Regions from separate parts of the Thioalkalivibrio sp. ALMg13-2 genome, predicted to be linked through region 1. Evidence: predicted binding sites of a transcription regulator. Region 1 holds the regulator's gene; each other region holds the start of a gene.

Region 1 (3,276 bases):
CGGGCAGGCGCCGCGCGCGGTGGAAGAGGAGTCGCTGTTCGCGCATCTGCCGCCGGATATCCGCGCCGAGAGCTGGTTGGTCGTGTCGGCCACGACTCAGGGCAGTACGTTGCGGCGGGTACTGGAGGCATTTCGCAAGGCGGATCCTTCGGCGTTGGTGCTGACCAAGCTGGACGAGGCGGAACAGCTGGGCGAGGTCCTGTCGGTACTGCTGGATCAGCACCTGGGACTTGGGTTCGTGAGCGATGGCCAGCGCATCGCCGAGGATTTTCACCGGGTCGATACGGGGTATCTGACCCGCATGGCGCTGGACGACGACGCGGAGGGCGCGCGGGCGGCTGGCAATGCACGCGAGACCTGGGCCGCCGAGCGGCTTGCGGAAATGGAACCGCCGCGACGCTCGCGCTCGCCTCTGCGCCCGGCGCAAGGGGCCGAGCCGGCAACACTGGAACTGATTCAGCCGGTTGGAAAGGGGCGCTATGCCACGCACTAACAAGCCGTTAAAGGTCATTGCGGTCGCCTCGGGCAAGGGCGGGGTGGGCAAGACCAACGTCTCGGTCAATCTGGCGGTCGGCCTGGCCCGGTTGGGCCGCGAGGTGATGCTGTTCGATGCGGATCTGGGCCTGGCCAACGTGGACCTGTTGCTCGGGATGCGCCCGGAGCGCACCCTGCATGACCTGGTGACCGGCACGGTGGACAGCCTGGACGATGTCCTGGTCCAGGGGCCGGACGGGGTGAAGGTGGTCCCGTCGGCCTCGGGTATCGCGGCGATGGCGAACCTCACGCCGGCCGAGCACGCGGGCCTGATCCATGCCTTCAGTGCCTACCGCAAACCGCTGGATGTCCTGATCGTGGATACCGCTGCGGGCCTGCAGGAGTCGGTGACTTCGTTCTGCCGGGCGGTACAGGAGACCCTGGTAGTGGTCTGCGACGAGCCGGCTTCGATTACCGATGCCTATGCCCTGATCAAGGTGCTGCACCGCGATCATGGGCTGCGGCGTTTCCGCATGGTCACCAACATGGTCAGTGGCCGCGAGGGTGCGGAGCGGCTGATGCAGAAACTCAATACCGTCTGTGGCAATTACCTGCCGGAGGTGGTTCTGGACCTGGCCGGCTATATCCCCATGGACGAGCATCTGCGCAAGTCCGTGCAGAAAAGGGCGCCGGTGGTTCAGCAGTATCCCGGCAGTCCGGCCGGCAAGGCGTTTGCCGAACTGGCGCGGACGGTGGACCGCTGGCCAGTAGGTGGGGGTGACCACGGGGGCGTCGGGTTCTTCGTGGAACGAATGCTGCAGAGCGCATGATGACGACGCGTAATCGACTTTCCGGCTACCAGGCGACGTCCACCGCGACCGGTGGACACGAGAAGTTGATTGCCGATCACGTCGAACTGGTGCACCGCATTGCGCACCACCTGATGGCCCGCCTGCCGGCCTCGGTCCAGGTCGATGACCTGATCCAGGCCGGCATGATCGGTCTGCTGGAGGCGGCGCGGCAGTTCGAGGGTGGGCAGGGGGCGACCTTTGCCACCTACGCCGGAATCCGCATCCGCGGTGCGATGATCGACGAGCTGCGTCGCAGCGACTGGACGCCGCGCTCGGTGCATCGCAACAGCCGGCGCATTGCCGCCGCGATTCAGAGCGTCGAGGCCCGCGAGGGGCGTGCGGCGCGTGGGAGCGAGGTGGCGGCCGAGCTGGATGTGCCCATTGATGATTATTACGACATGCTCAAGGACCACGCCGGAGCCCATCTGTTTGCACTGGACGATCTCGGCGGCGGGGATGACGGGGCCGATCGCGTGATTGAGGGGCAGGAAGTCTCTCCGTCGCGTAGCCTTGAGGCTGGCGAGTTTCGCGAGGAGTTGGCCGAGGCCCTGGGGGACCTGCCTGAACGCGAACGCCTGGTGCTGTCGCTGTATTACACCGAAGAACTGAATCTGCGCGAGATCGGAGCTGTTCTGGGCGTGACCGAGTCACGCGTGAGCCAGATTCGCAGCCAGGCGGTCATTCGGCTGCGTGCGCGCATGGGGTCGTGGCTCGAAGACGGCTCGGCTTTGCAGTTATTCTAAAACTCACCTTACGAATCCCGGAGTGACGTGTGGACAAGGGAATGAAAATTCTCATCGTGGACGACTTTTCCACGATGCGGCGCATTATCAAGAACCTCTTGCGCGATCTTGGCTTCAATAATACGCAGGAAGCCGACGACGGCAGCACCGCGCTGCCGATGCTGCAAAATGGTGATTTCGACTTCCTGATTACCGACTGGAACATGCCCAACATGCCGGGCATCGACCTGCTGAAGGCCGTCCGGGCGGACGCCAACCTGAAGTCGATGCCGGTGCTGATGGTGACGGCCGAGGCCAAGCGCGACCAGATCGTGGAGGCTGCGGAGGCGGGTGTGAACGGTTATGTGGTCAAGCCGTTTACCGCCGAAACGCTGAAGGAAAAGATCGACAAGATCTTCGAACGTATTGAAGCACAGGGCTAAGGATCGCCCGGTGGTGAATACGGAGTCCGTCCATCTCGCTTGCGCGGGTGGACGGACTCCGGCTCCTTCAGCGCCGTACCAGCAAGAGGCTCCTCATGACTGAACAGGAACACCCCCCACGCGACGGCCAGCTCGAGCTGGCCCGGCAACTGGTGCAGACGCTCGAGGCGGGCGACGACGTGGCGGCGCGCGCGCTGGTGCAGGATCTTGCGCGCCCTTACGACCGCGAGCTCTTCGATGAACTGGGCAAGCTGACGCGCGACCTCCACGAGGCCTTGCAGAGTTTCCGTGGCGACTCGCGTCTGGTAGAGCTGACCCAGGCGGAGATCCCGGATGCGAAGGAACGCCTGAACTACGTGGTCACCATGACGGAGCAGGCCGCGCACGCCACGATGGGCGCCATTGAGTCGAGCCTGCCGATCGCCGAGTCGTTCAGCCAGCAGGCGGCCGACTTGACCGCCAAATGGACGCGCTTTCGCAACCGGCAGCTCTCGGTGGACGAATTCCGCGATTTCGCGCGTGAGCTGGATAGCTTCTTCGGGCAGGCGGGGGAGGACGCCGAGGAGTTGCGGCGTCTGCTCTCCGAGGTGCTGATGGCACAAAGTTATCAGGACATTACCGGCCAGGTGATTCGCCGGGTGATCCAGTTGGTGACCGATCTCGAAGAGAACCTCGTCACCCTGATCCGGCTCTCTAGCGGGCGCATGGAGCAGGTGGAAGCGGCCGAGGCGTCCCTGGATCGTGGCGAAGAAGACCGCGAGGCGGACCGCAAGGGGCGCGGTCCCA
Region 2 (3,276 bases), on a different contig from region 1:
GAACAGGGAGGCGGGCTCGACACCATCGGGTCGTGTATCAGACCTTGAACTGACCCACGCGCTCTTGCTGCTGGGAGGCGAGCTTGGACAGCTCCTCCGAGGCATTGCGGATCTGCTCGGAGCCCGCCGCGGTCTGGTCAAGCACCTCAGTGATGTTGGCCACGTTGCGGTTGATCTCCTCGGCCACGGTGGACTGCTCCTCGGCGGCGCTGGCGATCTGCGTGTTCATGTCGCTGATGCGGGTCACCGACTGGGTAATCGCGTTGAGCGATTCGCCGGCGAGGTTCACCTGCTCGACACTCTCGTGCGCCTTGGAACGCCCATCTTCCATCGCCTGCACCGCCTCGCGCGTACCGCTCTGGACCCGCTCGATCATCTGCTGGATCTCGTGCGTCGAGTCCTGCGTCCGGCTGGCCAGGGTACGCACCTCGTCGGCCACCACGGCGAAACCGCGGCCCTGCTCGCCAGCGCGGGCCGCCTCGATCGCGGCATTCAGCGCCAGCAGGTTGGTCTGGTCGGCAATGTCGCCGATCACCTCGAGGACCTTGTTGATCTGCTCGGCATCCTGCGACAGGCGGGTGACCACCTCGGCCGCATTGTCGACCTGCCTGGACAGGCCGTTGATCGCGGTGACCGTCTTCTGCACCACCTGCTGACCGGCCACGGCGTCCTGGTCCGTAGCCTGGGCGGCCGCCGCCGCATCCGCGGCATTGCGGGCGACTTCCTGCACGGTGGCGGTCATCTCGTTCATCGCCGTGGCGACCTGGTCGGTTTCCGCCTTCTGGCGGCGCACCTGCTCGTTGGTCTCCTCGCTGGTCGCGGACAGCTCGTTGGACGCGGCAGCGACCTGATCGGAACCCGCCGCCACTTGCTGAATCAACACGCGAATTTTCTCGACAAAGCGGTTGAACACCACCGCCAGATCGCCCAGCTCGTTCCGGCCGGACACCTCCAGCTGACGCGTCAGGTCACCCTCGCCACTGGCGATGTCGTCCAGACGCTCCACCGTCTGGCACAGCGGGCGCACGATGCTGCGGGTCAGGAACCAGGCCAGCAGCGCGCCGAGAACCACCGCAATCACGCCGACCATGACCACCGTGCCGGTGGCGTTGCGGGTCATCGTCACGTAGGCGCTGCGGTCCACCATCAGTTCCAGTACACCCACCGCATCGCCGGAGAAATCGCGCACCGGCCGGGCGATCACCGCCATCGGCTCGCCCTGGTAGGTCACGTTGCGCACCAGGCGCTCGCCCTGGAGCACTTCGCGCATCTCGGCCGCATTGAAGGTCGCTTCGCCTTCGATGGTCCCGCCAAAGCGGTTGAACCGTCCCTCATCGCGCAGGTAAAGCGCGACCGGTGCACCCAACTCCTCGGTGAACTGCTCGAAGAAGGGGTCGCCGAAGGACAGCCCGAACTCCACCGAACCCACGTGCTCTCCGTTGTGAGCGATCGGGACCACGCCGCGGATACCCAGGCCGGCCACGCCCTCTTCCAGGCCCGAGATCGGGGCGCGGCGGTCGTTGGTGTCGACGACCGTCTGGCGAAAACCGGACAGGTCATCGCCATAACGATCCGGGCGATGCACGCGCAGGAAGGAGGTCGCCGGCGGCGTGTGGAACTGATACTGGCGCACGCCGTAATCGGCGTTCAGGGACTCGAAGCTCGGCACCGTCAGTGCGGCCAACCGATCACGATCCCCATTGGCCATGGCCTCCTGCACATCCGGGATGCGCGCCACGGTCTCCGCCATCGCGGTCGCGCGCGCCGACTCCTGGTCCAGCCGATCCAGCAACTGGCCAGCCAAGTCGTTCAGCTCCCGCTGCTCCGCCCTGTCCGCCATCGTACCCAGGGCATTCATCACCACGACCAGGGTCAGCACCACGGCCAGGACCACCACGCCGATGATGCCCACCATGAGCCGTACGCCAATTCGAATATTGTTGAACATGTCGGTGCGTCCTTCGGTCTGTCGGTCAGCGCCAGCTCGCAAAATAATGGGCCGTTCGTCCTCCCTAGCGGCGGCGAATCCTAGAACTTGAGCATGGAAGGCTTTTCATCCCCACAAGAATGTCGGGGACACGGCAATCACAGAACGAATCCGCAATCACAGAACGAATCCGCGCCGCGGCTACACCAGCAGGGCCTCGGCGAAGACGTAGACCGCCAGGCTGATCAGCACCAGCGCCACCACGGAAAGCAGTGCCCCTCCCCGCACCATGTCCAGCACCTGCAGGCGGTTGCTGGCGAACACGATGGCATTCGGCGGGGTCGCCACCGGCAGCATGAAGGCCACGGAAGCGGCAAAGGCGACGGGGAGTGCCAGCATCAGGACCGGCACGTCCATGCTCAGCGCAAACGCGGTGACCAGGGGTAGCAGCGTGGCGGCCGTGGCCGTATTGCTGGTTACGTGGCTCAGCGTCATGGTCAGCAACACCACCCCGGCCATGATCAGGATCAGCGGCCAGGTCTGCGCGATCACCAGGGCATCGGCCGCCAGCTCCGCCAGACCACTGGACTCGATGGCCGCCCCCAGGCTCAGGCCGCCTCCGACCAGCAGCAGCACGCCCCAGGGCAGTTCGCGGGTGTTGTCCCAGGCCAACAACCTGCGCTGCTCCATGGAACCCGAGGGGATCAGGAACAACAAGCCGGCGCCCAGGATCGCAATGCCGGCATCGGTCAGCGAGATGGGCAACCACCCCTCCAGCAGCGGCCGTGTCAGCCAGGCGAGCGCGACCAGCACGAACACCGCCGCCACGCGCTTCTCTGCGGTCGACCAGCGCCCGACCGTGGCGCGCTGCTCGTCCAGCAGGGCGCGCAGGCCGTTCAGTTCGACCCGGTGCACCGGAAACACCCAGCGCGTCAGCAACCACCACGCGAGGGCCAGGAGGATCGCCGCCAACGGCAGGCCCAGGGTCATCCATTCCAGAAACCCGATTTCCATCCCGTGGCGATCCCCGAGATAGGCCGCGGTCAGGGCGTTCGGCGGCGAGCCGATAATGGTCGCCATGCCCCCGATGTTTGCGGCAAAGGCGATCCCCAGCAACAACGCCAGGGCCGGGCGCCGCGACTCCGCACTCGCCCCCGGCCCCTGTGGCGATGCACCACGTTCAATCAGGCCCAGTACCGACAGGGCGATCGGCAGCATCAGCGCCGCGGTCGCGGTATTGCTGACCCACATGGACAACCCGGCCGTGGCCAGCATGAAGGCCCCGACCAGGGCGTGCAGACGATTCCCGGAACGGGCCACGATCGCGAGCGCCATGCGCCGGTGCAAAT
Region 3 (3,276 bases), on a different contig from region 1:
CCGGGACGCTCTTGAAGTCAAACTCGTCGAGCAGGCGCGACAGACGACTGGAAACCAGGTACTGGCGGCTGTCGCCCAGCACCAGACCGCAGCAGTCCTGCAGAAAGCGGGAGAACTCCTCGTAGTCGCGGGAATCGATCACCGAGTCATCCCTGAGCGCTGTCCATCGTGATTAGGCATCCTGATGACGAATCCTTGACCGGGGCCTCTTGGCCGGAAAACCGGGGTGATCCCGAAGATCGGATCGAGTATACGGCGTCGCGCGCATGGCACCATACAGCCCGAGTGGCGGCCACCCGTCGCCGCTCCGGGCTTGCCGAGCGGCAACGCGGTTCCGCCCGACCGGTCATTCGGCCTGTTGATCCGGGCGCCCGGTCTGGTCCAGCACCGCATTCGCCAGCTCGTCGGGATTGAACTTGGACAAAAAGGCATCGGCCCCGGCGCGCTTGACCATATCCGTGTTGAATTCCCCACTCAGTGAGGAGTGCAGCAGCACCCGCAAATTCTGCAGCGCGGGATTGTCCCGGATGCGCGCGGTCAGGGTGTAGCCATCCATGCGTGGCATCTCGATATCCGAGATCACCAGTTCGACCTGGTCGCCTACCGGCCCTTCCGCGGCCTTCTGCTCAAGGAAGTCCAGTGCTTCCTGGCCATCCTTGAAGACATCGTATTCGAAACCGAGTCCCTTGATCGCCCCCTCGATCTGCTTGCGCGCCACCACCGAGTCATCGACGATCACAACCTTGCGCCCGCTGGCCTCGCGGGCGTTCTCGCGGATGTATGGCGATATCTCGCTGGGCAGCGGGTTCACGATGGAGAGCACCCGTTCGACATCGATAATCTCGACCAGCTTGTTGTCGATCTCCGTGACGGCCACCAGGAAGGATTCGCGCCCGGTTCCGCGCGGGGGCGACTTCACGTCCTGCCAGTTCACGTTGACGATACGGTCCACGGCCGACACCCAGAAGCCCTGCACCGAACGATTGAACTCGGTGACCACCACCTTCTGCTCCCCGTTGTCGACCGCCCCGACGGCGCCACGCAGGCCCATCGCTCGCGCCAGGTCAATGATCGGCACGGTACCGCCACGCAACGTCGCCACTCCGCGTACCACGCTCATGGAGCCGGGAATCTGACGCAGCGGCGGCGACGGAATCACCTCGCGGACCTTGAAGACATTGATCCCGAAGGTCTGCGACCCGCCCAGATGGAACAGCAGCAGCTCCATGCGGTTCTGCCCCACCAACTGGGTTCGCTGATTCACATCGTCAATGAATTGACTCATCGTGCCGCTCTCCTTGCCCCGATTGCTCTTAGCACCGGACAGGCCTCAAAGGCCAAGTGTGCACCGCGCAACCCCGGCCTGTCATTTGCATTTGCGTGCATGCGCCTTCTGACGCCGCCTCATGGCCATAACGGCCGCCCGCGACGGGCCTTGAATGCGCGCGCGGCGCGGGATGCCCATTCATTGGCACGACATCTGCATGTTTTTGCGTACTGAAACCGCACGCGACTCGCTCGACATCGACGCAAGATCCGCCAAACCCGAGCCATTCGCGCACAGTCCGACGCCCGCACCGAACTGGCTGCGCAGGACAGGACCAAACAGGACCGCAACATGAACCAGCGCCGACCCATTTCAGAATTTTCTTCCGCTGCCAGGAAGACGCTGATCCGTTCGCTCGTTCGCGTTGGGGCCTCATTCGTTCCAGGAAAAGGCGGGCCCTCCGGTGCCTCGCCAGCGAGCGTGACCGACTCGAGCGAAAACGTGCGAGCCATTCCGCGTCTCCTTGCCGGAGTCGCCCTCTTGTTCACCCTGGTACTGCTGTCTACCAGCGTCCGGGCCGAAGTCCACCCGGTTGACGACATCCGCCACGCCGCCGAGCAGTTCCTGATTCAGGAACTGGGCGTTACCGATACCGAGAAGGATGTTTCCATCGAGATTGGCCAGCTCGACAAGCGTCTGCGCCTCGTCCCCTGTACGGACGGCCTGGAAGCGCGTTTCCCACCCGGCGGGCGGCGTGACGGCAACACCGCTGTCCATATCCAGTGTGCCGGCCCGGTGACCTGGCAGTTATACGTGCCGGCGACGGTCGAACGGTACGCCGAAGTGCTGGTTGCGAACCGTACCCTGCCGCGCCAGCACACCCTCTCGGCGGGCGACCTGCGTTTCCAGCGAATCGAGACCTCGCGCCATGCCGGCAGTTATCATGAAGAAAAGAATGCCCTGATCGGCCAACAGACCCGGCGCAGCATCCGCCCGGGTCAGATCATCGGAACCCAGCACGTGAGCCCGCGCGAGATCATCAGTCGCGGCCAGCGGGTTACCATCCTGGCAGAGAACGGCTCGATCGCCATCCGCATGCAGGGCGAAGCGCTGGAGAACGGGACGCTGGGCGAACGAATCCGCGTCAAGAACGCATCCTCCGGGCGCGTCGTCGAAGGCGAAATCCAGGCCTCCGGCCACATCCGGGTAGCGCTTTGAGGCCTCGCCCCACCAGGCACGCCAACGATCTTCGAGGCGGACTGTGAAGCCCGTTACACTTTTCCGCCCCCGAGGCCTACAGTTTCAGCAACGCTGGCCGTAAACAATTGCAGCACAGTTACAACGACAGGAAGGCATCATGGATATCAAGGGCCTCAATACGAACAGCCTGCGCCCCGACAGCCAGAACCCCGGGGTAAAGGGTCGCGACGAGTCCGGCAACACGGCAAGCCGAGCCCCGGCCTCCGGTAACGCATCGACGGCAAACAATGATTCGGTCACGCTCACCGGGGCCGCCCAGGCAATGAATGCCGCGGCCGGCGCGGGCGACACCGCCCCCTTCGACGCCGCCCGCGTTGCCGAACTGCGCGAGGCGATCTCCAGCGGCAACTATCCAGTGGACAACCAGCAGCTGGCCGATCGCATGATCGACCTCGAAAGCCTGCTGCGCTAACCCGGTCTATCGCCCATGAATGCCGACGCGCACCATAAACTGCAACGCTCGCTCGAGACCTCAATCCGGCTGGCTCATCAGCTGGAAGAGAGTCTGTTAAAGGAGACGCGCGCGGTCGAAGCGCGCCAACCCGATACGCTGCAGGACGTGGTGACCGGCAAGCAGACCCTGCTGCATGAACTGGAAACCGAGACCCAAAACCAGCAAGGCCTGATCGAGGCCGCCGGCGAGGCCTTCAGTCCCGAGGGCGTCGCGCGCCTGTTCTCGAAGATGGAGGATGGCGTCGTACTGAACGACCTGTGGCAAGCCCTGCGCCAGTCCATCGAACGCTGCGACA

The links. Region 1 encodes FliA, which starts transcription of late flagellar genes. Its sites were predicted from a motif close to GCTAAAGTTNNNNNNNNNNCNGCCGATA; they were not measured.
Region 2: the regulator FliA is predicted to act here: its motif matches at 2,014-2,041, upstream of F618_RS0112655 (methyl-accepting chemotaxis protein).
Region 3: the regulator FliA is predicted to act here: its motif matches at 1,414-1,441, upstream of F618_RS0110530 (chemotaxis protein CheV).

What each region holds. Positions count from the first base shown of each region.
Region 1 is NZ_KB906103.1:52,677-55,952, forward strand. It holds partial or broken gene flhF (flagellar biosynthesis protein FlhF) at 1-311, shown strand, start outside; gene F618_RS0104035 (MinD/ParA family protein) at 480-1,304, shown strand; gene F618_RS0104040 (RNA polymerase sigma factor FliA) at 1,301-2,068, shown strand; gene cheY (chemotaxis response regulator CheY) at 2,110-2,490, shown strand; gene F618_RS0104050 (protein phosphatase CheZ) at 2,586-3,276, shown strand, end outside.
Region 2 is NZ_KB906124.1:14,495-17,770, forward strand. It holds gene F618_RS0112655 (methyl-accepting chemotaxis protein) at 38-1,948, opposite strand; gene F618_RS0112660 (DASS family sodium-coupled anion symporter) at 2,129-3,276, opposite strand, start outside.
Region 3 is NZ_KB906115.1:13,541-16,816, forward strand. It holds gene F618_RS0110525 (protein-glutamate O-methyltransferase CheR) at 1-142, opposite strand, end outside; gene F618_RS0110530 (chemotaxis protein CheV) at 347-1,285, opposite strand; gene flgA (flagellar basal body P-ring formation chaperone FlgA) at 1,808-2,485, shown strand; gene flgM (flagellar biosynthesis anti-sigma factor FlgM) at 2,625-2,939, shown strand; gene F618_RS0110545 (flagella synthesis protein FlgN) at 2,955-3,276, shown strand, end outside.